Linked DNA regions of Haloactinomyces albus. The protein of the gene in region 2 interacts with the protein of the main gene of each other region in a pairwise test. Links are inferred from orthologs where the notes say so. Each region holds a gene or a part of one and is shown on either strand. Other genes may lie near its edges. The genes, in order: dnaE and JOF55_RS12460.

Region 1 (12,654 bases), 1.9 Mb from region 2 along the record:
TTCCGGAAGTGGGCCCGGATGGGCTGGGGTACCGCGGCGGGAGAGCTTCCCCGGCTCACGAGGAACCCCGCCAAGTCGGTCACTCTCGACGGCGGCCGGGTCGACGCGACGATCTTCTCCGGGACCATCATTCCCGCCGAGCCCGGACCGTGTAGCCCGCCCAGCGTGTTCGTCAGCATCCTGGCCATCGGCGGTAACGACGGCAGCGATGCCGCACTGATGATCGGTATCGCCGATCAGGGCGTGCCCGGTGCCGTCCCGCCCGCCGATATCAACCGCAGCCTCACGTCCGTGCGCTGGCTGGACTGAGACAACCGAGCCACACTGATTCCCGGAGTTCCGAGAGCTCGTTCACCTCCACGGCAAGCTTGTACGCCGTGGAGGTGATGTATTCCCGCGGTCGGTACACATCGCCGTTGGGCAGCGGGCTCACCACTGTCAGCTTCTGCGGCCGAGGTCGTCGAGGCTGTTCCAGGAGGCGGCCAGACCGTAGACCAAGGCCACCGCCAGCGGTTGACACACCACCGCCGTGAGGTTGCTCAGCTTCGGTGCCACCACGACAACATCTCCGGCCTGCGGATTCTCGGGCATCGGGTAGGCACCGGCCGCGAGCACCACGCCCAGCCGCATACCCAGCCACGCCGCGAGCAACGACCCGAGCACCGCCCCGATGAGCGCCAATGGCCCTCGCCGCCCACGCAACATCCACAGCGCGGCACCGGTCAACACTCCGGTCGCCGAACTCAGCAGCAGAAAGATCGCCAAGGCGTCGAAACGGTGATAGCTCTCCACCAGAACCGGCACCAACTCGCCGCCGCCGGCCACCACGCTCTCCTGGGGTGGAGCCAGCAGCGACCACAGCCCGCCCAGCGGCACGCCGAGCAGGGACACCAGCAACAACACGCCGAGCGCGGGCAACAGAGCGGCCTTGACCACCACCCGGGAAGTCTGGACCCGCGGCGGCCGAACCGCAGGGGAGTCATCCTGCGGCTCTGCGGGTGGTACTCGCATCGGCATCGCACGCGTACCCTGCGCCTCGACCGGTCCTTGCGGCACCCGTGGCCTCCTCACACACTCGGCTGGCTTCCGCACGAGTACCCTAGCGCTCCCGGCATCGGCCACGGCGGCCATCGGCGAGTGTGTACGCCCACACTCGCCGAGCAGCGCAGACGGCGGCGATCCTCTCGTCGTACGAGGCGCCCCGATCCGCGTGGACTATGCTGCGCCGACCGGAGTTGTTTCCCATCGCCGAAGGACGAGCACAGTGGCGGGAATCTTGCCCCTCCCCACACTGACCGGACCGGACAGGACCGATGAGCCGGACCACGAGTCACCCACCAGACTGTCGCTGCGCCATACGGTGATCGAACTGCTGCTGGGCTCCGTCTTCGCAGCCGTGCTCGGGCTGGCTCTGCAGTCCGCGATCACACGGATCGGTATCGGCGAGCCCAGTTACGCCCCCGAAGCCCTCGCGGCGGTCGGCAGCGCACTCGTTCTCACGCTGCTGTTCCTCCTGGCGGCCTTCGAACAGCCCCACCACCGAGTGCCACGAACGCTGCGCCTGGTGGGAACCTGGATGGCGCTGACGGCGTTCAGCACACTGGCTCTGGCACTGCCCTTGCAGTCCACCCGCTTCTACTTCGGCGGCTCCGAAGCCGACAACGCCTTCCGGATGCAATACATGACCCGGATGGCTTCCTCGCCGGCGCTGGCCGACATGAACTACGCCGACATCGCGCCGTACTACCCCAGTGGCTGGTTCTGGCTCGGTGGGCGCTTCGCCGACCTGATCGGCTGGGAAGGCTGGGCCGCCTACAAACCGTATGCGTTGGCCTGGATTGCGGTGACCGGCGTGGTCGCCTTCACGCTGTGGAGTGTGGTCCTGCGGCGCAGGATCGCCGTACTGGTGGCGCTGGCCACCAGCCTGGCGGGCATGTTGCACGGCATCATGGAACCCTACGCATGGCCGTCGGCGGCGTGGTTGCCTCCCGTTGCCGTACTCGCCTGGCGCGCGTTGCGCCGTGAGCAAGCCGCGCCTCGGACGCTGCTCGGTATCGGCTGTTTCGTCGGGTTCGCCTCGATCACGTACACCCTGCACTTCGGCTTCAGCGTCCTGCTGATCGTCACCATGGCGGTGCTCATCGGGATCCTCCGGGTTCGCGAGGGCAGTTCCGTCGGCTCGACCATCAAACGGCTGCTCCTGCGACTGCTGCCGATCGGCGTGCTCAGTGGTGCGATCTCACTGATCGTATGGCTGCCGTTTCTTCTTTCGGGCGGCCTGTTCCACCGCAGTGCCGCCCAGCACTACCTGCCCGAGAACAGTGCTTTCCTCCCCCTGCCGATGACCGAGGCGAACGCGTTCGGCGTGCTGTGCTTGGCAGGTCTCGTCTGGCTGTTGCTGCGTTGCCGCAGCAACCACATCGCTGCCGCACTGCTCACGGTGGTGGTGTCCGTCTACTGCTGGTTCGCCCTGTCCACGCTCGCCCTCATCGCCGAGACGACCCTGCTGGCATTCCGGCTCAACGTGATCCTCGATGTGGTTCTGGCCACGAGCGGGGTGCTCGGCCTGTGGGGACTGATCGGCTACCTACGACGCACCCTCGACACCCGCCATGCCTTCCGGATCACCGGCGTGGCATGCACACTCGGACTTCTCGGAGCCATCACGATCACCCAGTCGGCGATCGGCGACTCACTGAAGACCCCCCTCACGAACGCCTACGAGGACTACTACCCCACAGGCACCAATGCGAAGGGCCGACAGGACCCCAGCGCGCCGAACGCCCATCTGGACGAACTCATCACCACGATCGGGACTCTGACCGGACGCAAGCCACAGGAAAACATCCTGCTCACCACGAATTACACGGTGCTGTCCTTCAAGCCGTACTGGAGCTTCCAGCAGGAGACACCGCACTATGCCAACCCACTGGCCCATTACCGGCAGCGAGCAGCCACGATCCGGAAGTGGGCCGAAGCCGACAGCTCCCGGGAACTGCTACGGCGGCTCGACCGCAGCGAATTTCCACCGCCGAACGTGTTCGTCCTCCGGCACGAGAGGAAGCAGGAGAGCCGGGACACGACGTCGGGAAGCGAGTCCTCGAAACCGCCTCTCGGCGAGGACACACTCGCTCTGACGCTGAACGCCGACGCGTTCCCGCAGCAGCCGAACGTGCGCAACTACACCGTGTACTTCGACGCGGAGGTGTTCGACTCCCCTGCCTTCGTACAGCGCGAGGTCGGCCCCTACACCGTCATCGCCCTGCGGTGACGGTGTAGGGGCCGGGTGGCCGGTACATTTCTCGCGAAATGTACCGGCCACCCGGCCGGCTCACCCCAGCCGCACCGGCAGGGTCTCCAGCCCCCGCATCAGAGTGCTGAAGCGCCACTGGACGTCGTCGGCGGCGACAGCCGAGGACAGGTTCGGGAACCGCTCGATCAATCGGCGCATGGCGATCTGCCCCTCCAGCCGGGCCAGCGGCGCACCGACGCAGAAGTGGATACCGTGCCCGAAAGCCAGGTGTCCGGTGGTGGAACGGTCCGGGTCGAACTCCTGCGCTCGGGGATACTTGTCCTCGTCCCGGTTGGCCGAACTCAGCGATACGAGGACGAGTTCACCCTCCGGAATCTCCACGTCCCCCAGCCTCACGGTTTCGGCGGTGAAGCGCAGTGTGGCCAGGTTGACCGGCCCGTCGTAGCGCAGGGTTTCCTCGATCACGGCGGGCACCTGCTCGAGGTCGGCCCGCACCGCCGCGAACTGCTCGGGGTTGCGCAGCAGCGCGAGCACGCCGTTGCCGATCAGGTTCACCGTCGTCTCGTGCCCGGCGACCAGGAGGACGAACACCATACTGATCAGCTCTTGCTCACTGAGCCGGTCGGCGTCCTCGCTTGCCTCGATCAGACCCGTGATCAGGTCCTCCGCCGGTTGCCTGCGTTTCTGCTCGATCAGTTCGATGAGGTAGGCGGCCATTGCTCCCGCTGCCTGCTGGGCCGCATCGGGGTCGCTGCCCACCAGCGTGTTCGACCACGTACGGAACTCGTCTCTGCGATCTTCGGGGATTCCCAGCAGCTCACAGATGACCCGGATCGGCAGTGGGAACGCGAACGCATCGAGCAGATCCACCTCGGAACGATCGGCCATGTCGTCGAGCAGCTCCGCGGTGATCTCCTCGATCCGAGGTCGCAATGCCTCCACCCGGCGAGGGGTGAACGCCTTCATCACCAACTTGCGCAGGCGGGTGTGGTCCGGCGGATCCATATTGAGCATGTGTGCCTGAATCGAGTCGGCGAACTCCGGCCGTGACTGGCCCGGCTGGACTTGGCTGTCCAGCAAGCCCCGCATCCGCTGGAAATCCTTGCTGAACCTGGGATCCGCCAGTGCCATCTTGGCCTCGGCGTAGCGGGTCACCACCCATACCGGCATTCCGGCCACGGTGACGACCCGCTGCGCGGGAGCGTCGGCGCGCATTTGCGCATACCGCACGTGCGGATCCTGCACGAAATCGTTGTCGAGGACGGGGACTTCGGCGTGCGAGTGATGCTCGGTGATGGACATGCCGGCCTTTCGGGATCGCCAAACAAGCTGCCATCTCCAGTGAACACCGTTTATCGCCAACTGTCATCCCGACGCTGAAAGAACCCTCGTCCGAGCAACAACACCGGCGATCACCTCGCGAGGGTCACACTGCGTCGAAGCAGCCCGCGCCGAGCAGCCCCTTCAGTTCTCCTTGCAGGCCGTTGTCGGTGGAGACGAAGTAGTCGCTGGACAACGCCAGGCGGGTGATGCCCCGGGGACCCTGCACCTTGACGTGCACGGGCACGGTCCCGGAATGCGCCTGCAGGGTGCGCTTGAGCTCGGTCACCAAGGGCCGGTCCACCTTGCTGACCGGAACCTTGATGACGAACGCCGGGCTGGCCCCGGGATCGGTCTCCGCCGTGGAGATGTCCACCGGCACCGCATCCGAGGCGAACACGCTGATCGCCCCCTCCCGCTCGTTGATGCGGCCCTTGACGGCGATCGCGGTGTCCTCGACCAGGCAGTCGGAGAACATCTCGTAGGACTTCGGGAAGAACAGCACCTCGACACTGGCATCGAGGTCCTCCAGACTCACGATCGCCCACGGGTGGCCGTTCTTGTTGATCCGCCGCTGGATACCGGAGATCATGCCCGCGATCTTGACCTGCGGATCCTTGCCGTCCTTACCGCCACCGTCGGAACGGTCCCCACCGACCAGTTCCGCGATCCCGGTGTCCTGGTACGGCGCCAGCAGCCGCTCGGCACCGTCCAGCGGGTGCGCCGAGACGTAGAGGCCCAGCATCTCGCGTTCGTAGGACAGCAGCTGCTTACGCGGCCATTCCTGCGAGGTGAACGTCAGGTGCGCCAACGGCGAGGCTTCCGCGCTGCTCTGTTCGGACGGGTCCGATCCGAACAGGTCGAACTGACCGAGCGCCTCCTGCCGCTTGAGTCCGATGACCGCGTCCACCGCCGCCTCGTGGTGCTGGGTCAGCGCCATCCGGGTATGCCCGAGCGAGTCGAAGGCACCGGCCTTGATCAGCGACTCGATGACCCGCTTGTTGCAGGCGGTCGTCTCGGACTTGTCCAGAAAGTCCGTGAACGAGGCGTATCGACCCTTCTCCTCGCGCACCTTGCAGATCGAGGACACCACGTTCGAACCGACATTGCGCACGGCAGTCAAACCGAAGCGGACGTCGGAACCGACCGGGGTGAAGGTGTCCCGCGAGTCGTTGACATCCGGAGACAGGACCCGGATGCCCATCCGGCGGCATTCGCTGAGGTAGACCGCCATCTTGTCCTTGTTGTCGCCGTTGGCGGTCAGCAGTGCGGCCATGTACTCGGCCGGGTAGTTCGCCTTGAGATAGGCGGTCCAGTAGGCCACCAGCGCGTAACCGGCGGCGTGGGACTTGTTGAACGCGTACCCGGCGAAGGGCAGCACCGTGGTCCACAGCGCGTTGATGGCCTCCTCGGTGTAGCCGTTGTTGACCATCCCCCGGTGGAACCTCTCGAACTCCTCGTCGAGAACTTCCTTCTTCTTCTTGCCCATCGCACGGCGCAGCATGTCGGCCTGCCCCATGCTGTAGTCGGCCACCTTCTGCGCGATGGCCATGATCTGCTCCTGGTAGACGATCAGGCCGTAGGTCTCGGCGAGGATGTCGCGCAGCGGCTCCTCCAGCTCCGGATGGATCGGCTCGACGGGCTTGCGGCCGTTCTTGCGGTCGGCGTAGTCGAGGTGCGCGTTGACCTCCATCGGACCCGGCCGGTAGAGGGCATTGGCGGCCACGATGTCGGTGAACTCGGTCGGCCGCAGGCGTTTGAGCAGCTCGCGCATGCCGCCACCCTCGAGCTGGAACACGCCCAGGCTCTCCCCGCGCGCCAGCAGTGAGTAGGTGTTGGGGTCGTCCAGCGCGAGGGTGGACAGGTCGATCTCGAGGTCGTGGTTGGTGCGGACCGACTGCAGGGCGTCACCGAGAATCGTCAGGTTCGACAATCCCAGGAAATCCATCTTGAGCAGACCGATGGCCTCACAGCTCGGGTAATCCCAACCGGTGATCACCGAACCGTCGTCACGCATCCACAGCGGCACCGTCCCCATCAGCGGTTGGGAGGACAGGATGACCGCACACGCATGCACGCCCGCGTTGCGGATCAGGCCTTCCAATCCCCGGGCGGTGTCGAAGATCTGCGAGACGGACTGGTCGGACTCGATGAGGCCACGCACCTCGGCGGCCTCTGCGTAGCGCTCGTGCTCGGGGTCGGTGATGCCGGACAGCGGAATGTCCTTGGCCGCGACCGGTGCGGGCAGAGCCTTGGAGATCTTGTCGGCGATGGCGAAACCGGGCTGGCCGTGGTGCACGCGCGCGGCGTCCTTGATCGCGGCCTTGGTCTTGATCTTGCCGAAGGTGATGACCTGAGCGACCTTGTCCTTGCCGTACTTGTCGATGGCGTATTGCAGCACCTCGTCGCGGCGGCGGTCGTCGAAGTCGAGGTCGATGTCCGGCGGCGAGTCGCGCTCGGGATTGAGGAAGCGCTCGAAGATCAACCCGTGCGCGATCGGGTCGAGGTTGGTGATGTGCAGGACGTAGGCCAGCAGCGATCCCGCCGCCGAGCCACGACCGGGGCCGACGTGAATGCCCTGCGACTTCGCCCACCGGGTGACGTCGCCGACGACGAGGAAGTACGCGCAGTAGCCCTTGGTGTCCAGCACGTCGATCTCGAGCTTGATCCGCTCCTGGTACTCCTCGGTGACGCCGTCCGGGAAGCGACTGGGCAGGTAGTGCTCAACCTCCTCTTCCAGCGCGTCACGCTCGGTCTTGCCGTGCTCGACCGTCACACGCGGCATCCGGTCCTGAAACGACCACACGTCCTCGTAGGGCTCGATCATGTCGGCCACCAGCAGCGTGTTGTCGGCCGCACCGGGGACCTCGGCATCCCAGTAGTCGCGCATCTCCTGGGCGGACTTGAGGTAATAGCCACTGCCGTTGAGCTGGAAGCGGTCCTCGTCGTTGAGGGTCTTACCGGACTGCACGCACAGCAGCGCGTCGTGGGACTCGGCCTGATCGGCGGTGACGTAGTGGCTGTCGTTGGTGGCCAGCGGCTTGAGGCCGAGTTCCTTGCCGATCTTGAGCAGGTCCTCGCGGACGAACTGCTCGATCCGCAGACCGTGGTCCATCAGCTCCAGGAAGAAGTTCTCCTGCCCGAAGATGTCACGGTAGTCCGACGCGGCCTGCAACGCCTCGCGGTACTGCCGCAGACGCAGCCGGGTCTGCACCTCACCGGAAGGACACCCGGTGGTGGCGATGATGCCCTCGGCGTACTCGGAGATCAGCTCCCGGTCCAGCCTCGGTTTGCGGTAAGTACCTTCGAAGCTGGCACGGCTGGACAGGGTGAACAGATTGCGCAGACCGGTGCCGTTACGAGCCAGCATCGTCATGTGGGTGTAGGCGCCCGCACCCGAGACGTCACCGCCCTCGCCGTACTCGTCGGTGGTGCGCTGCTTCGACTCCCCCCAGAACACCGGCTTCTTGTGGTAGCGGCTGTACGGCGCGACATATGCCTCGATGCCGATGATCGGTTTGATGCCCGTCTTCTTAGCCTGCTGGTAGAACTCGTCGGCACCGAACATGTTGCCGTGGTCGGTCATGCCCACGGCGGGCATCTCGAGTCGCTGGGCCTCGGTGAACAGGGCACCGACCTTCGCCGCACCGTCCAACATCGAGTACTCGGTGTGCACGTGCAGGTGAACGAAGGAATCAGCAGGCACGATTGAGGTCTCCCTTCCGAGAGCGGGGCAGCGCTCGCATTCACGATGTGGCAGCCGACGCGGATCGACACATGCTCTCGGGAGTGCATACCGGACAACGTGAGTTCCGGCAGCGCGGTTCCGGCAACGTGGATTCCGGCGGCGGCTTGAGCCAGACTAACCCCGAGGACCGACCCACGCGGAGAGACCTCCCCGAGCGTGTCGCGCGTGCCGGATGCGGTAGCGGATCCGGGCTCACACGCCGACACACGGACCGGTCCGCGGAGACCGCCCGCCCGGCATCGTGCCCCCGCTCGGCAGGTAGCGTGGCCGGACGTGACCGCACCTGACCCCGTGGACATACGTCTGCTGACCTTCATCGCCGAGACGGGCCGCGCAGCAGTGCACGAGATCGCAGGTCACCTCGGCATGGACGTCCGCGACGTCGCCGCGCGATTCGCGGCACTGTCCACCAGCGGGCTCCCCCTTCTTGTCGGGGTGGAGTGTGATCCCCAGGGCATTCGCCACGCCTTGGCCACCGCCGGTGCATGGGGGCATCAATCCAGCGGCCCGTACCCGGTGGGCCCCGGGGGTTCCCGCCCCGCCGACCCGCAGTCCGGTGGCTTCAGCGGTGGACATCCCGTCCACAGCGGGCCGAGCGGTCCCCATCCCAGCGGCCCCTACCCGAGCGGTCCCTACCCCAGTCAGAGCGGCCCGCATCCGGGCAAACAGCCCGCCGCCCAACAACCCGCCGCTCCGCAGTCCCCGCCCCAACCGCTCGGCCCCGGTGGCTTTCCACCCGGTAGCGGTCCGGTCCCGCAGCAGGCTCCCGGACCGAATCCTGCTCCCCCGCAAGCGGGGCCGCACCAAGCGGGGAGCACCTGGGGGCCACCCGGTTCGGCCTCATGGGTCCGCGGGAACAGTCAGGCGGCCGCAGGTGCCCCGGCGGCCCAGCAGACACCATCTCCTCCGCCGCCTCCACCTCGCAGCGGTACCGTCGGCAGCACGCTCGAGATCGAGGGACTCGAGGGTGAGCGGATCGGCATCAAACTGGTGGAGGTGGTCGATCCCGCCGACTTCCTGTTCAGCGCCGCCGGTCATGAGCTGCAGGAAGGGCAACGGGCCGTGGTCGTGCACACCGAACTGACCAATGGCGGGGTGATGCCGTTCACCTCGCTGCCGGACCTGTATCTGGTATTGGTGGCAGAGGACGGTTCGGCGATCGCCAAGGCTCCGATGTCGTTGTCGTCCCGTCCACCCCACCAAATCGGGGTTTCCCCCGGTGAGACGGCAGGCGGGCACACCGTCTACGTATTGTCGGAAAGCACCACGCTCTCCGCAGTACGGTGGATGCTGCGGCCCGGCGACGGACCACGCACCCTCACCTGGGACATCACCGACCTCTAGGGGTTTTCCCGACTGTCGTGCGGTGATGTCGAGGGCGCGCACCGAGGATCCGCCCGCCCGCGTCGCCTGACGTCGGGGCGCAACGTATCGGAGACCGACCCTGGGATGTGATCACGATCGATGTCGTCGGCCTGCTGAACGGCGCCATGGGATCGCCGTGGCTCTATCTCGCGGTCTTCGTGTTCGTGGCCATCGACGGGTTCTTTCCCACCATCCCCGGCGAAACACTGGTCGTCACCTCCGGGGTGTTCGCCGCGTCCGGCAACCCGAACCTGCCGGCGGTCATCGCAGTGGGTGCCCTGGGGGGCTTCGTGGGAGACCACGTGTCGTACGCGATCGGCTATACCGCCGGTGGCCGGCTGATCGACCGGATGCGGCCCGGATCCCGCAAACGTAAGCCCTTCGACTGGGCAAGCAGGGCGCTGCACGAACGCGGCGGCGGCGTGCTGGTCATCTGCCGGTTCATTCCCGGATGCCGTACGGCCGCCACCCTGACGACAGGATCGGTCCGCTTCCCACGCGCCTCGTTCGCCCTGTTCACCGGCATCGGAGTCACGTGCTGGGCCACCTACTTCACCCTGGTCGGCTACGTCGGCGGAATCACTTTCCAGCGCCAACCGCTCCTGGGCGTGCTGCTCGGCATCGGCATGGCGATGGTGGTCGCCGGAGTGATCGAAGGTGTCCGCCACCTCCGCAGTAGACGCTTATCGGCGGACCTGTCGGAAAATCCGGACTCCTCGGAGGAAACCTCCACCACGGCCGTGCGGGACTGAGTTCCGACGGATTTCCCCGTGCGGCGGACCGACTTGGTAGAGGCTCCGGCAGTTCCTACTGCCGGAGCCTCTAGTGGTCCTGTTCGCGCAGCAGGTCCAGTGCGTGCTGCAGATCGGGCGGATAGTCGCTGTCGAAAGTGACCCGGCGTCCGTGGCCGGGGTGTTCGAATCCGAGCGAGTACGCGTGCAGCCACTGCCTGGTGATGCCGAGCTTGCGGGCCAGCGCCGGATCGCCACCGTAGGTGAGGTCACCGACGCAGGGATGCTTCATGGCCGAGAAGTGCACCCGAATCTGGTGGGTACGCCCCGTTTCCAGCTTGACGTCGACCAGGGAGGCCGCGCGGAAGGCCTCGACCATCTCGTAGTGCGTGACGCTTTCCCTGCCGCCGGTGACCACGGCGAACTTGTAGTCGTGGCGCGGATGCCGGTCGATCGGCGCGTCGATCGTGCCCTTGCTCGGGTCCGGATGGCCCTGCACCAACGCGTGGTAGTGCTTGTCCACCGTCCGTTCCTTGAAGGCGCCTTTGAGTGCCGAGTAGGCGTACTCGCTCTTGGCCACGACCATGACACCGGTCGTTCCCGCATCGAGACGGTGCACGACTCCCTGGCGTTCCGCCGCGCCGGAAGTGGCGACCCGGATTCCGGCTGCCGCCAGACCGCCGAGCACGGTCGGCCCCTCCCAGCCGGGACTGGGGTGCACGGCGACACCGATCGGTTTGTTCACCACGACGAGGTCCTCGTCCTCGTGCACGACCGTCATCCCCTCGACCGGCTCAGGGGTCACCTCGGCCGGTTTCTCGGCCGAAGGCAGGTCCACTTCCAGCCAGGCCCCGGCCAGCAACCGGTCGGATTTTCCGGCCGGCGCCCCATCGACGCGCACGTCGCCGGATTCGGCCAGCGAGACGACAGCGCTGCGGGACATCCCGAGCAACTTGGCCAACCCCGCATCGACGCGCATTCCGTCCAGTCCGTCGGGCACGGGCAGCGTCCGCGATTCGCTCACTGCTTGTCCTCATCCGCGTCGTTATCCGCGTCGCTGTGGCCATCGTTCTTGCCGCTCTGCTCGGCAGGCCGCTGCTTGCTCCTGCGGTGGTGCACCGTGCCGTCGTAGTCGTATCCCAGCAGCGACAGCAGCACGACCAGAATGCCGCCGCACACGATCCCCGAGTCCGCGAGGTTGAAAACCGGCCACACGCTGCCGTCCGGGGCGAACACCGACAGGAAGTCGATGACGTGGCCCCGCAGTGGCGCGGGTTCCCGGAAGATTCGGTCGACCAGGTTGCCGGACGCCCCGCCGAGCACCAGGCCGATTCCGACCGCCCAACCGGTCGAGCGCATCTTCGGCGCCAGCCAGATGATGACACCGACAACCACGATCGCCAGCAGGGCCAGCAGCCAGGTCAAGCCGGTGGCCAGGCTGAACGCGGCACCAGGATTACGGAAAAGCACCAGGTATAAAGCACCACCCAGCAGCTTGACCGGCGGCTCACCTTCCAGATGCGCCACCGCCAGGCTCTTGGTGACGATGTCGAGTGCCAGCAGGACGCCGGCGATGCCGAACAGCAGGCCCAGCACGCGTCGGCGGTGGGGTCCGGGGCGGGATGGCGATTCCTGCGTCTCCTCCGGCGCGGAGCCATGCTCGGACATGGCGCGCTCGGGCTGCTCGGGTTCGGACTGTTCGGTGCTCACAGCGGCCATTGTCCCCGAACCCGCACACGCCGTTCGCATCGGCCACACTGGGTGCAGCGGCACGGTCACACAGCAGGAATCCGGGACAAACCGATTCGGCGTCGGCCCGCACGGCCAAGCGCGACATGCTGCCGCACCGATAACCTGGCCAGGTATCCGCTTGCCGACCCGAAACGAGGGGACGTAATGACCGATCAGGCACACATCGGTGTGACCGGTCTCGCCGTGATGGGACGCAATCTCGCCCGTAACTTCGCCCGGCGCGGGTACACGGTCGCGCTGCACAACCGCAGACGCGAACGAACCGACGACCTCATCGAGCAGTTCGGCAGCGAGGGCACCTTCGTGCCGACCTACTCGCACCGGGAGCTCGTCGATGCACTCGAACGTCCGCGCCGCCTGGTCGTGATGGTCAAGGCAGGACAGCCCACCGATGACGTCCTCGACGAACTGGCCCCACTGCTCGACTCCGGCGACATCCTGGTCGACGCGGGCAACGCCAACTTCGAGGACACGCGGCGCCGGGA
Region 2 (11,390 bases):
TCGGCGGCTACCGTGCTCCGTTGATCTGGAACGCCTGCGGTTCTTGGTCGGTCGGGTGCTTGTAGGGCGAAGCGGCGGGACTCGATTCCGGTGGACGGCTCGATCGGCCCGATCGGTTCGAGCCGTGCCTCGAATTCACGCTGGTGTTCGAAGCGGGATGCCGGTTGGGCGGCGGAGGCGACCGCATACCCACCCAGCCAGGCTGCCGCCACGAGGCCCACGAGCAGTGCCATACGCGTGGCGAACAGGATCACGCGAGACCGGTCACCGCGCTGCGCGCAGGTACTGGTCATCGTCACCACCGCGTGCCGGACTCGGGCTTTGCGAGGTCATTTTCCCCCGCATCATGCCGCTCGGCAGCATCAGCGGCTGTTGATCACCCGGATAGGCGGCGATTAATACGGATAGTAATTTCTTCTTGCCGAACGTGTCCCCATGGGACGCTGTCTTCTCGACTGAGGAGGAGCCCGGTGTCGATCCATGGGCGATGCCGCGGACGTGCTGGGGAAATTCCCGGATGTGTCGAAACGGTGTGCTGAGTAGGAGTACCCGATTGTGTCCCCCATTCGGGCGGGTCCTCGGTCCGAAGTGAATCCGGAGAAACCCTTCGTCCCTCTTACTCGTGGAACGCCCGGCCCGGATGGGTCGGTGCAAGGGAGATGGAGGTGTGGGTAGTGCACGAGATCGGTGACGCCGGTGAGATGGCCACCCTGCTGGCCCGGGCGTCAGCGGGTGATGATCGGGCCTGGCGCGAACTGGTCGACCGCCACGGCAGCATGGTGTGGGGCGCGTCGAGGGCGTATTCGGCCAACCGCGCCGACGCGGAAGATGTCTGGCAGGCCACCTGGCTACTGCTGGCCGAGAACCTGAACCGAATCCAGGACCCGGATGCGTTGCCGGGGTGGCTGGCCACCACCGCCCGCCGCGAATCCCTCCGGCTGGCCAAGGCGCGGCGGCGTGAGTCACCGGCGGCGCTGGACAGCATCCTGATGGACGTGCCGGACACGGCCGAGGGCCCGGAGAGCACGGTGCTGCGCACGGTGGCCGCAGGCAGGCTCGGACAGGCGTTCGCGAGGCTCTCCCAGCGCTGCCAACAGTTGCTGCGTGTGGTGGCGGTTGCTCCCGATGCCAGTTATGCGCAGGTCAGCGCTGCGTTGGGCATGGCGCGCGGAACCATCGGCCCGAAGAAGGGCCGATGCCTTGCGGCCCTGCGGGAGGGCATGGTCGCTCTGGGAATGCCGGAGGAGGCGGCCGGATGAGCGGGCACCGGATGAGGGGAAAAATGCCTTCGGAGCTGCTGGCGTTGGGCGAGCTGTTCCGGACCTGTGATCCCGCGCCGGAGCACGCGATGGCCGGTGCGTACGGGGCTTCGGAACTGGCTCGCAACGGCATCGATTCGGATGCCCTCGCCCTGGAACTGGTCAGCGACTCGGCGGAAGCTCCTGCCGCCGAGGCCCTGCGTTCCTGGCCAGGCGGCAGGGAGACGAGGGAACTCACGTTCGTGCTCCCCGGTCGCGTCGTCGAGCTCGACCTCGTCTCGACCGTGCCTGGCATGTTCCGTGCCACCGGAATGGTGATCAGTCGAGCCGGCCAGGCCGTGCCCACCGGTGCGGTGGCGTTGCGCCATCCCGCCGGCCAGTGCGTCGGCGAGTTGGATGCGCACGGCGGTTTCCGTATCGATGACGTGCCCGCCGGACCATTGAGCGTGCTGCTGCGGACCGCGCGGTCCGGCTGTGCCGTCGCCGACTGGCTGGTCTGTTGAGTACCGGCGTGGCGGTGGCCGAGCTCTCCCGGCTGCTGCACCGGCCCCGGCGTGGGGGCAGGCAGCACCGGGTGGCTCAGGTACTTCTCGGTCGGGGCCTGGCACAACTGCACGGCAACAGGTTCGGCGATGCCGATGCCGACCTGAGGGCCGCCGAGCGATTGTTCGCCGTGGACGGCAGGAGCGGGAGTGCGGCCGTGTGCCTGCACAACCGCGGCCTGGTGGCTCTCCGGAGCGGTGATCTCCCGCAGGCGCTGCGGTTGTTCACTCGGGCGGTTGCCGACGGGTTGGACCTCGACGCCAGTCCGGAGGCCCGCGCAGATCGGGCCGAGGCACTGGCTGCCGCAGGGCTGCGCACCGAAGCTCGAACGGAAATGGAGTTCGCAGCGGCACGTCTGACCGATCTCGGTCGCGACTTCCGGGCGGCCGAGACGAGATTGGCACTGGCCGACTGCGCACTCCGCGACGGCGACGCCGAAGGCGCGCTTGCCGCGGCTCGTGCGGCCCGCAGGGTGCTGCATGGCCGGTGCCACCCCGCGTGGTCGGCACTGGCCGTGGCCACCGAGTGGCGCGCGAAACTGGCAGCGGGCCATCGGTCCCGCTACGCGCTGGGGTCCGCGCGAAAAGCGGCCGCGGCGTGCGCAGCACATGGATGGGCTTCGACGGCCACGGAACTGTGGCTGGCCGCAGGCATCGTCGCGAAACGCCATGACATGCCCGTTATGGCGAGGAAACTGCTGGGACAGGCGGCTTCCTGCCGCGAGGCGGAGGTCGCGCCCGCACCCCAGCGGGTCCTCGGGTGGCTGGCGGAGGCTGTCCTCGCCGAGCAGGATGGGCACGGGCACCGAGTTTTCGAGGCCTGTGATCACGGTCTACGGCTCGTCGAGGAGCATGCCGCGGCGATGCCCGCGTTCGACCTCCGGGTCCACGCATTCGGCCTGGCGGGAGAACTGGCCGAGACCGCGATCGGTGCTGCCTTGCGAACCGCCGATCCGGAGCTGGTGCTGCGGTGGAGCGAACGGTATCGGGCGGGCGCCCTCCATCGGCGGGACCTGCCTCCGCCGGAGGAGCCGGGACTGAGTGCGGCTCTGGAGGAACTGCGTGCGGCGGTTGCGGAGATGCGGACCGGGCGCTTGCACGCGCATGCCGCACGAGTGGCGGTGCTGGAGGACCGGGTACGCGACCAGGCGATGCTGGCGGACGGGACTGCGGGAGGAGTCGGACCTTCCTGCGGGCTCGACGACATCCGGAGGGAATCGGCAGGTGCGGTCCTGGTGAGCTACTTCGTCCACGATGGAGTTCTGCGCTCCGTATCGCTGGTGGACGGAGAGCTCAGGACGGCTGCTCACGGCAGCGAAGATGCGGTGGGCGCCGATGTCGACAGGCTCCGATGGTGCTTGGGGCGGCAAGCCGCGCGGACGCACTCTCCCGTCGCCGCGGCCTTTGCCGAAGGCGCCCGACACGCTGCCGAGGGGTTGGAACGGCAGCTACTGGCACCGGTACTGCCGGAGCTGCGGCGCGGCCGGGCGCTGGTGATCGTGCCGACCGGCCGCCTGCATGCGCTGCCTTGGGCGGCCCTGCCCGGTTGTCGAGGCAGGAGTGTGACCGTCGCCCCCTCGCTGCGCTGCTGGCTGCGTGCGGCGGAAGAGGCGCGCAGCGGTGCGCGGAGCAGGCGGCAGGTGTGGGTGGCGGGTCCGGGGCTGGAACACGCGGGCCGTGAGGCGCGCACATTGCGGGCCATGTCGGGCGGGGAACTCCTGACCGGCGGCAATGCCACCGCCGAGCGGGTGCTGGGTGCTATGGACGGAGCGAGGATCGTGCACATCGCCGCACACGGATGGTTCCGTGATGATCGACCACTGCTGTCCTGTTTGGATCTGTTCGACGGCCCGCTCTACGGCTACGACCTGGACCGGCTGCGGCGCGGCCCCACGACCGTGGTGCTCTCGGCCTGTGAGGGCGGGCGGTCCGCGGTCGGTCGTGGCGACGAGCTCCGGGGACTGGCGGCGGCCCTGCTGGGGCGAGGCACGGCAACCGTGATCGCCAGTATCGTGCCGGTGCCGGACGAGCGGACCGCCGAGGTCATGGTCTCGCTGCATTCCGCGTTGCGCGAGAACCTCGCCCCGGCGGAGGCATTGGCGCGTGCCCAGGCTCGGCACGGCGAGTCGGGGTTCATCTGTCTCGGCTACGGAGGGGGCTATGGCGAGGGTGGCGACGGACTCACCGAAGCTGCCGTCAGCGCAGCTTGTGCAACCGGGTGAGGGCTTCGTCCAGGACCTCGTCGCGTTTGCAGAACGCGAAGCGCACGAGATGCCGGACCGGATCGGGATCGTCGCAGAACACCTGCACCGGGATGGCGGCCACACCGGCCCGTTCCGGCAGTGTGCGACAGAACTCCTCGCCATCGTCGAAGCCGAGCGGGCGCACGTCGGTACAGACGAAGTAGGTTCCCTCACCGGCCAGGACATCGAATCCCACCTCGGTGAGGCCGCTCGCGAGGAAGTCCCGCTTGCGCTGCAACTCGTCCCGCAGTCGATGCACCCAGTCGAGCTCGGTGCGCAGCGCGTGGGCCACCGCGGGCTGGAAGGGAGCGCCGCCGACGAAGGTCAGGAACTGCTTGGCGGAACGCACGGCGGCGATCAGCTCCGCGGGGCCGCACACCCAGCCGATCTTCCACCCGGTCACGCTGAAGCTCTTGCCCGCGCTGGAGATGGACAGCGTGCGCTCGGCCATGCCGGGCAACGTGGCCGGCGGTGTGTGCCCGCGTCCGTCGAAGAGCAGGTGCTCGTAGACCTCGTCGGTCACCGCGATCACGTCGTGCTCGCGGCACACCTCGGCGACCACCGCCAGCTCCGCGTCGGTGAGCACGGTCCCCGTCGGGTTGTGTGGCGAGTTCAGCACCAGTGCCCTGGTCCGCGGCCCGACGGCGGCCCGGAGCGCGTCGGTGTCCAACTCGAAACGGTGATCCGGTCCCTGCTTCAGCCCGACCGTGCGGCGCACACCCCCGGCCAGGGACACCGCGACCGGGTACGCGTCGTAGTACGGCTCGATCAGCACGACCTCGTCACCCGGTTCGACCAGGGCGAGCATCGATGCCGTCAAGGCCTCGGTCGCTCCGACGGTGACCAGGACCTCGCTGTCCGGATCGTGCTCGATGCCGTAGTGGGTGCGGCGCTGTTCGGCGATGGCCTCGCGCAACGCGGGTTCCCCGGTCCCGGGCGAGTACTGGTTGACGCCGTCGGCGATGGCGCGTTGCGCCGTCTGCAGCATGCTCGCGGGCCCGTCGGTGTCCGGGAAGCCCTGTCCGAGGTTGACGGCCTCGGTACGCCTGGCGAGTTCGGTGATCTCCGCGAAGATGGTGGAGGTGAACGGGCGCAGCCGGGAGGTCAGAGCAGGAGAACGCACGCCCCGGAGGGTATAGGAATTCTCGGAAGTCCCGACCCGGTGGTTGCCGAGCCCGGTCCCCGGACGGTCGGGTGTCCGGGTGTCTCGCGTGTCACGTGGTCCCCCCGGTCCCTTCGATGGTCGCCTGCGAGGCCCACCCGCCGCACGCTGTCACAATCGAGGAGTGCCGGACACAGCGATAGCCGAGGCCGAGCGCCGACGGGGTCTGCGGCGGATGAAAAGCGTGGCCACCGGTCTGTTGCTGCTCGCCACGGCGATCTATGTGCTCGCGCGGTGGCAGGAGAGCACGGGCGCCCCGGAATGGGTCGGGTACGTGAGTGCGGCCGCCGAGGCGGGCATGATCGGTGCGCTGGCGGACTGGTTCGCCGTGACGGCACTGTTCCGCCACCCGCTGGGACTGCCCATTCCGCACACCGCCATCATCCCGACGCGCAAGAACGTACTCGGTCACAGTCTCGGTGATTTCGTGGGCACGAACTTCCTGTCGGAGGAGGTGGTCCGGGACAAGCTGCACCGCGCCGAGATCACCCGGCGTGCCGGTTCCTGGATCGCCAACCCCGAACACGCCGAGCGAGTGACCTCGGAACTGGCGACCGCCGTGCGCGGAGCCGTGCAGGTCCTGCGCGACGAGGATGTGCAGGAGGTTCTCGAGCAAACCCTGGTGCGCAAAGTGCTCGACCAACCGTGGGGACCACCGCTCGGACGGATTCTCGGGCAGGTCTTCGCCGACGGATCCCACCACAATCTCGTCGATCTCGTCTGCGACCGTGCCTACGACTGGGTCCGCGACAACCACGAGACCGTGCTGCGTGTGGTCAGCCAGCGGGCCCCCTCGTGGTCGCCGCGGTTCTTCGACTCGATGGTCGCCGACAAGATCTACGCCGAGGTGCTGTCCTTCGCCTGGGCGGTCAAGACGGACCCCGACCACCAGATGCGTGCAGCGGTCGACCGCTTCCTGGTCGAGTTCGCCGATGACCTGCAGCACGACCCGAAAACCATGGCCAAGGCCGAGCAGATCAAGCAGCAGGTGCTGGAACACCCGGAGGTGCGCAACCTCGTGTCCTCCGCATGGGAGACGGCGAAGGCGATGCTGTTGGACGCTGCCGAGGACCCGTCCAGTGAACTGCGGATCCGCGTGCGCGACGGGTTGCGCTCGCTGGGGCGTCGTCTGGTCGACGAAGCACCGCTGCGCGCCAAGGTGGACGGCTGGCTGGAGGGAGCGGCGGTGTACGTGGTCTCGCACTACCGCTCGGAGATCACGGCACTGATCACCGACACCGTGGAGCGCTGGGACGCCGAGGAGACGTCCCACAAGATCGAGTCGCACGTCGGGCGGGACCTGCAGTTCATCCGGATCAACGGCACCGTGGTGGGGGCGCTGGCCGGACTCGTCATCCACACCGTGACCCAGGTGCTGGTGTAGCGGCAGAGCAGCCTCGGCAGGCAGCAGTGGTCGGCCACCTCAGGTGGCGGTACGGCGTTCGCGCCAGGAACGGGCCTTTTCCCGGTTACCGCAGACGCGCATCGAGCACCACGTGCGAGAGCGGTTGCGGGACCGGTCGTAGAAGGTCCACAGGCAGTTCTCCGCAGGACAGATCTTGAGCCGGTCCCAGTGTCCGGTGGTGACCAGGCGGGCGGCGGCAGCCAGCACGCTGCCCAGCGCGTCGGTTCCGGTCAGCACCGGCACGCCGCCCTGTATCCGTACCCGCACCGGCCATCCCGGCAAGCCCGGCGTCTCGGTGATGTCCGCAGGCAGCTCGCTTCGCGGGGGGCCGCCACCGCAGGACACCGCGGTACGCAGGGAATCGCGGACCTTGCGTGCTGCTGTGCTTTCGGGTGCCCGGCCCAGTCCTCGTTCGAGACACCATTGCTGCCAGCCGACGGGGTCGTCCAGGAGTTCGGTCCCGGTCTCGGAGTCGCAGGTGTTGAGGAAGGCCAGCACCAGTTCGATGTCGTGTTCCGTGTCGAGTCCCGCGGACTCCCGGGCAGCCGACGGCGCTCTGTGCTCCGCGGCGCCTGCCTTGCCGGGGGCGACTGCGCTGTCCGATCCGGTGGCTTCGGTGCTCACAACACCATCGTAGGTGCGTTGGGGGTTGTGCCTCCGTGGCGAAACCAGCATATTCACTTCACCAGTTAGTGACCAGCAAAAAGAAGACGATGGTAAATCGGGAAAGGGCGAGGTCATGATCGGATCGACCGACTTGTCCGGGGCCCGTTCTACCGCTGTGCCGGGTAGGGAGTGCTGCGCCTCTCCGTCCGGATGTGGGAGCCCGGGTGGTGGGGGGGGTCTCGGCCGACAACGATGGTGGAAACAACACCCGATAGAGTGCAAGCAGAGTGCTTGCAGCAGTTAGCACCTCGGTTTATCGTGGTGATCACAGGGAAGGTGGCTGTCGTGGACCGGGTGGACAAGACCGTGAACAACGCGGTGAACCAGGCGGTCAGTGACATCGGCAGCTACATCCGGACCCAACGTGGCAACGCCCAGATCTCGGTGCGGCAACTGGCCAAGCGAGCCGGAGTGTCCAACCCGTATCTGAGTCAGGTCGAGCGCGGGTTGCGCAAGCCGAGTGCGGAGATCCTGCAGCAGATCGCCAAGGCATTGCGGATCTCCGCCGAGGCGCTGTACGTGCAGGCCGGAATCCTGGAAAGCCGCGAAGGTGGCCCGGTCGTGGATGCCGTCCTCGCCGACGCCGACCTCAATGAGCGGCAGAAACAAGTTTTGCTGGACATCTATGCCTCGTTCCGGCGCGAGCAGGACGACGAGTCCGGGCACCCTGCACCGGGGGAGAGTTCACGGCCGGCCGAGGCGACGACACCGGAGACCGAGGAGTGAACACCATGCCGACGTTGCCCACGGCGCAGGACATGACCAGAGCACGGGAGCAAGCAGGCCAAGTTATCGAGGGTGCGGTTCACCAGGCCCGGACCCCGCTGATGGCCGCGCTGGGCGCCGGGGATATCGCCGCACATGCCGTCGCGGACACGGTGAAGCAGGTGCGGCAACAACTCAACGAGAGTGCCGAATCCGCCCGGATGGGCGTCAATGACCTCCCCGGCGACCTCAATGGATTGCGCAGCAAGCTGACTCCGGCCGAGCTGCGGAAATTGGTGGACACCTACACGAACTCGGCCGTGCGGATCTACGGCTACCTTGCCGACCGGGGGGAGGATGCCTTCGGGCGCCTGCAGGAGCAGCCGCAGGTTCAGCGCGCGGTCAACCAGGTCGGAACCGCCCAGGAACGCTTCGAAGGGGCTGTCGGTGACGCCCGTGATCTCGCCGACGATGTGCTCGGCAGGGTCTCCACCACCACCCGCTCGTTCGGGGAGAGGGCCGCGCGGAGCACCGAAGCGACCGCCACCGACACCGCGGCCACGGTACAGAGCGCCGCTGCCGACACGGCGGCCACGGTACAGAGCGCCGCCGACGACAAGGCCGAAGCGGTGCAGGAAGCCGGCTCCAAGACCGCCACCACGGCCCGCAGCACCACGAGCAAAGCCGCCAACCGTGCCGCCGAGGCCAAGAGCAACGGCAGCACCACGGCGGCCAAGAGCAACGGCAGTGCCAAGCAACCCAAGTCGGCGGCTCGGAAGAACACCGACAACTGAAGAACGCCGGCCGTCCCGTCAAGCCCGGGAGCCACGTGTTCGGTTGAGAGGTCCGGCACTCACCTCCACGGTGGGTGCCGCCACCCCACCTCGGACACGTAGCCTGGGCATGTGCTATTGCAATTCTGGATCGAGCTGATCCTCTGGTGGGCGAGCCTCCCGCTCGGGGTGTATGCGTTCGGTCATGCGGCGATGCAGCGGGCTGACGCGTTCACCGCGGCGGACAAGCTGAGCAAACCGGCCTGGCTGGGCATCACCGGCGGCGGAATGCTCGTGCTCGGACTGTCCCAGGGTCCCGGAGGGGGCATGATCTTCTGGGTCGCGGGTCTGGTTGCCGTGCTGGTCTACCTCGTCGACGTGCGTCCCAAGGTGACCGAGGTGCAAAGGGGAAGTTCCTGGTGACGGCTCTGGACTCGGGAGCCGTTTGGAAGGTCCATGGCAGCGGTTCACCCGTCACGCTCGTCGTGCACGGCCTCGGCGCCACCGAAGGAGAGGCGCGTATCCCCGCCTCGGGCGTGCGCGGCACCCGGGTCGTCGTCACCCTGCCCGGGCATGGGGATGCCGCCGCGGCACCGACCGGATACTGGGACTACGGCCGCGTCGCCGAGGACGTGCTCGCGATCGCCGACGAGGTCGCGGCGACCCGCGCGGTCGGCGTTTCACTCGGTGCCGGTGCACTGATCCGCATCGCGGCGGAAGAACCGGACCGGTTCGAGCGTCTCGCGCTGCTCCTGCCCGCTTCGCTGGATCGTCCGCGTGACGAGGCGGCGACCGCGCCGTTCATGCGGCTCGCCGATGCCGTCGACGCCGCCGCCTCGGACGGCGGTGCGAGCCTGCGCGCGCTCGTCACCCGGAGCCTGCCCGCGGGCATGGAAGTCGGTGACCACGCCGAGCAGCGTGCCGCCGCGCTGAGGCGTCTCGGCAGCGCACTGCGTGCGCTGCCCGGAAAGTGCCCGGTGGATGATGCGGCACCGCTGGCGGCGGTGACCTCGGACGTCCTGGTCGTCGGGGCCACCGACGACGAACTCCATTCGCCCGAGGTCGCCAAGGAAGTGGCTCGTGCTTTTCCGGATGCCCGACTGGAACTACTGCCCTCGGCCGCACCGATGGTCACCCATCGGCACGAGCTCCGCAGCCTGCTGACCGGCCTGCTGAACTCCGACGTCCGCCGGAATCCCACGGAAGATCAGGTCCCCTCCGGAGATCAGGCCCCCTCCGGAGATCAGGGACAGCACGGGTGATTTTTGCAGTTTCGCGCGAAACTGCAAAAATCCTCCCCGTGGGCAGGGGCCAACCGGTCAGGGCCTAGGCTCGCAGCATGGTTGACTGGTCATCGGCTGCCGGAACGCTCGAGGTCTCGCCCGCACTGGAACGGCAGGACTTGCTCGCCGATCGTGTCGTGCCCGCGATTCGAGCTCTCGAGACTCCCGAGACCGTCGGTGTTGCCGAGATCGACCCGGAGTTGGCCGACACGGCCGCGTTCTGCGAGCAGTACGACTCGCCCCCGGAACTCTCGGCGAACTGTGTGGTGGTTTCCGGCAAGCGCTCCGGTGAGCTGCGGTATGCCGCCTGCTTGGTCCTGTCCACCACTCGCGCCGATGTGAACGGCGTCGTCCGGCGCAGGTTGGACGTGCGCAAGGCCTCCTTCACGCCGATGGAGGAGGCTGTCAGCCTGACCGGGATGGAATACGGCGGGATCACTCCGTTCGGTCTCCCCGATGGTTGGCCGGTCCTCGTCGACGCCGCCGTCACCGAATCCCCCGCCGTCGTCGTCGGCAGTGGACTGCGCCGGAGCAAGCTCATCGCCCCCGGAAAGCTGCTCGGTGAGCTTCCGGAGGCCGAGGTGGTCACCGACCTGGGCCGCTGAGCAGCAACCGCCCCGCAAACTGCCGGACCTGCTCGGCCGAAAGACGACACTGCCCGGCTAAAAGACGACGGTGCGCTGGTCGTGCACCAGTACCCGATCCTCCAGGTGGGCGCGCAGGCCGCGGGCGAGGACGATTTTCTCGATGTCCCGGCCTTTGCGGACCATGTCCGACACCGAGTCCGTATGGTCCACCCGCGTCACGTCCTGCTCGATGATCGGCCCCGCATCCAGGTCCGCCGTGACGTAGTGGCAGGTTGCCCCGACCAGTTTCACCCCGCGCTGGTACGCCTGATGATACGGGCGAGCGCCGGCGAACGACGGCAGGAAACTGTGGTGAATGTTGAGGGCACGGTCCTGCCACGCCCGGCACAGTTCCGGCGGCAGTACCCGCATGAACTTGGCGAGCACGATGGCGTCCGGAGCCTGGCCGTCGACCAGTTCCCGGATGCGGCCGAAGGCGGCTTCCTTCGCCTGCGGATCTGTGCCATGCGGGTCTGTGCCCTGGGGAAACGGGACGTGGTGGAACGGGATGCCGTGTGCCTCCGTGATCGGTCCCAGATCCGGATGGTTGCCGATCACCGCGCGCAGGTCCACATCCAGCTCGCCGGAGCCGATGCGGCCGAGCAGGTCGTGCAGGCAGTGGCCCTCCTTCGACACCAGGATCACGACCCGGCGTCGCTGCTCGGTATCGGAGACCCGCCAGTCGGCGCGCTCGTCCAGCTGCGTGGCCACCTTCGCGAACCGTTC

What was found.
Region 1: the proteins of JOF55_RS12460 (region 2) and dnaE interact in binary tests that used the Escherichia coli proteins (3 or more experiments, as listed by UniProt). The link is inferred for Haloactinomyces albus from one-to-one orthologs.

Annotation. Positions count from the first base shown.
Region 1 is NZ_JAVDXW010000001.1:765,841-778,494, forward strand. Bases 4,480-8,618 are described here. They hold dnaE (DNA polymerase III subunit alpha), read right to left. Parts: upstream 8,280-8,618; coding sequence 4,680-8,279; downstream 4,480-4,679. Other genes in these bases: JOF55_RS03580 (cytochrome P450 family protein), read right to left, coding at 4,480-4,555; JOF55_RS03590 (Lrp/AsnC family transcriptional regulator), read left to right, coding at 8,595-8,618. In the rest of the region: JOF55_RS03565 (DUF8017 domain-containing protein), read left to right, coding at 1-309; JOF55_RS03570 (DUF2567 domain-containing protein), read right to left, coding at 439-1,056; JOF55_RS03575 (arabinofuranosyltransferase), read left to right, coding at 1,265-3,271; more of JOF55_RS03580, read right to left, coding at 3,332-4,479; more of JOF55_RS03590, read left to right, coding at 8,619-9,665; JOF55_RS03595 (DedA family protein), read left to right, coding at 9,773-10,438; JOF55_RS03600 (RluA family pseudouridine synthase), read right to left, coding at 10,509-11,441; lspA (signal peptidase II), read right to left, coding at 11,438-12,136; gnd (NADP-dependent phosphogluconate dehydrogenase), read left to right, coding at 12,314-12,654. UniProt on the Escherichia coli protein: DNA polymerase III is a complex, multichain enzyme responsible for most of the replicative synthesis in bacteria. This DNA polymerase also exhibits 3' to 5' exonuclease activity. The alpha chain is the DNA polymerase catalytic subunit.
Region 2 is NZ_JAVDXW010000001.1:2,637,779-2,649,168, forward strand. What follows is about bases 3,083-5,957. They hold JOF55_RS12460 (pyridoxal phosphate-dependent aminotransferase), read right to left. Parts: upstream 5,168-5,957; coding sequence 3,998-5,167; downstream 3,083-3,997. Other genes in these bases: JOF55_RS12455 (CHAT domain-containing protein), read left to right, coding at 3,083-4,023; JOF55_RS12465 (DUF445 domain-containing protein), read left to right, coding at 5,382-5,957. Also shown: JOF55_RS12440 (hypothetical protein), read right to left, coding at 1-293; JOF55_RS12445 (RNA polymerase sigma factor), read left to right, coding at 675-1,259; JOF55_RS12450 (hypothetical protein), read left to right, coding at 1,283-1,762; more of JOF55_RS12455, read left to right, coding at 1,759-3,082; more of JOF55_RS12465, read left to right, coding at 5,958-6,590; JOF55_RS12470 (CGNR zinc finger domain-containing protein), read right to left, coding at 6,630-7,235; JOF55_RS12475 (helix-turn-helix domain-containing protein), read left to right, coding at 7,563-8,003; JOF55_RS12480 (hypothetical protein), read left to right, coding at 8,009-8,776; JOF55_RS12485 (DUF2516 family protein), read left to right, coding at 8,888-9,178; JOF55_RS12490 (alpha/beta fold hydrolase), read left to right, coding at 9,175-10,017; JOF55_RS12495 (YbaK/EbsC family protein), read left to right, coding at 10,095-10,643; purU (formyltetrahydrofolate deformylase), read right to left, coding at 10,701-11,390. UniProt on the Escherichia coli protein: Shows aminotransferase activity with methionine and histidine as substrates, and to a lesser extent also with phenylalanine.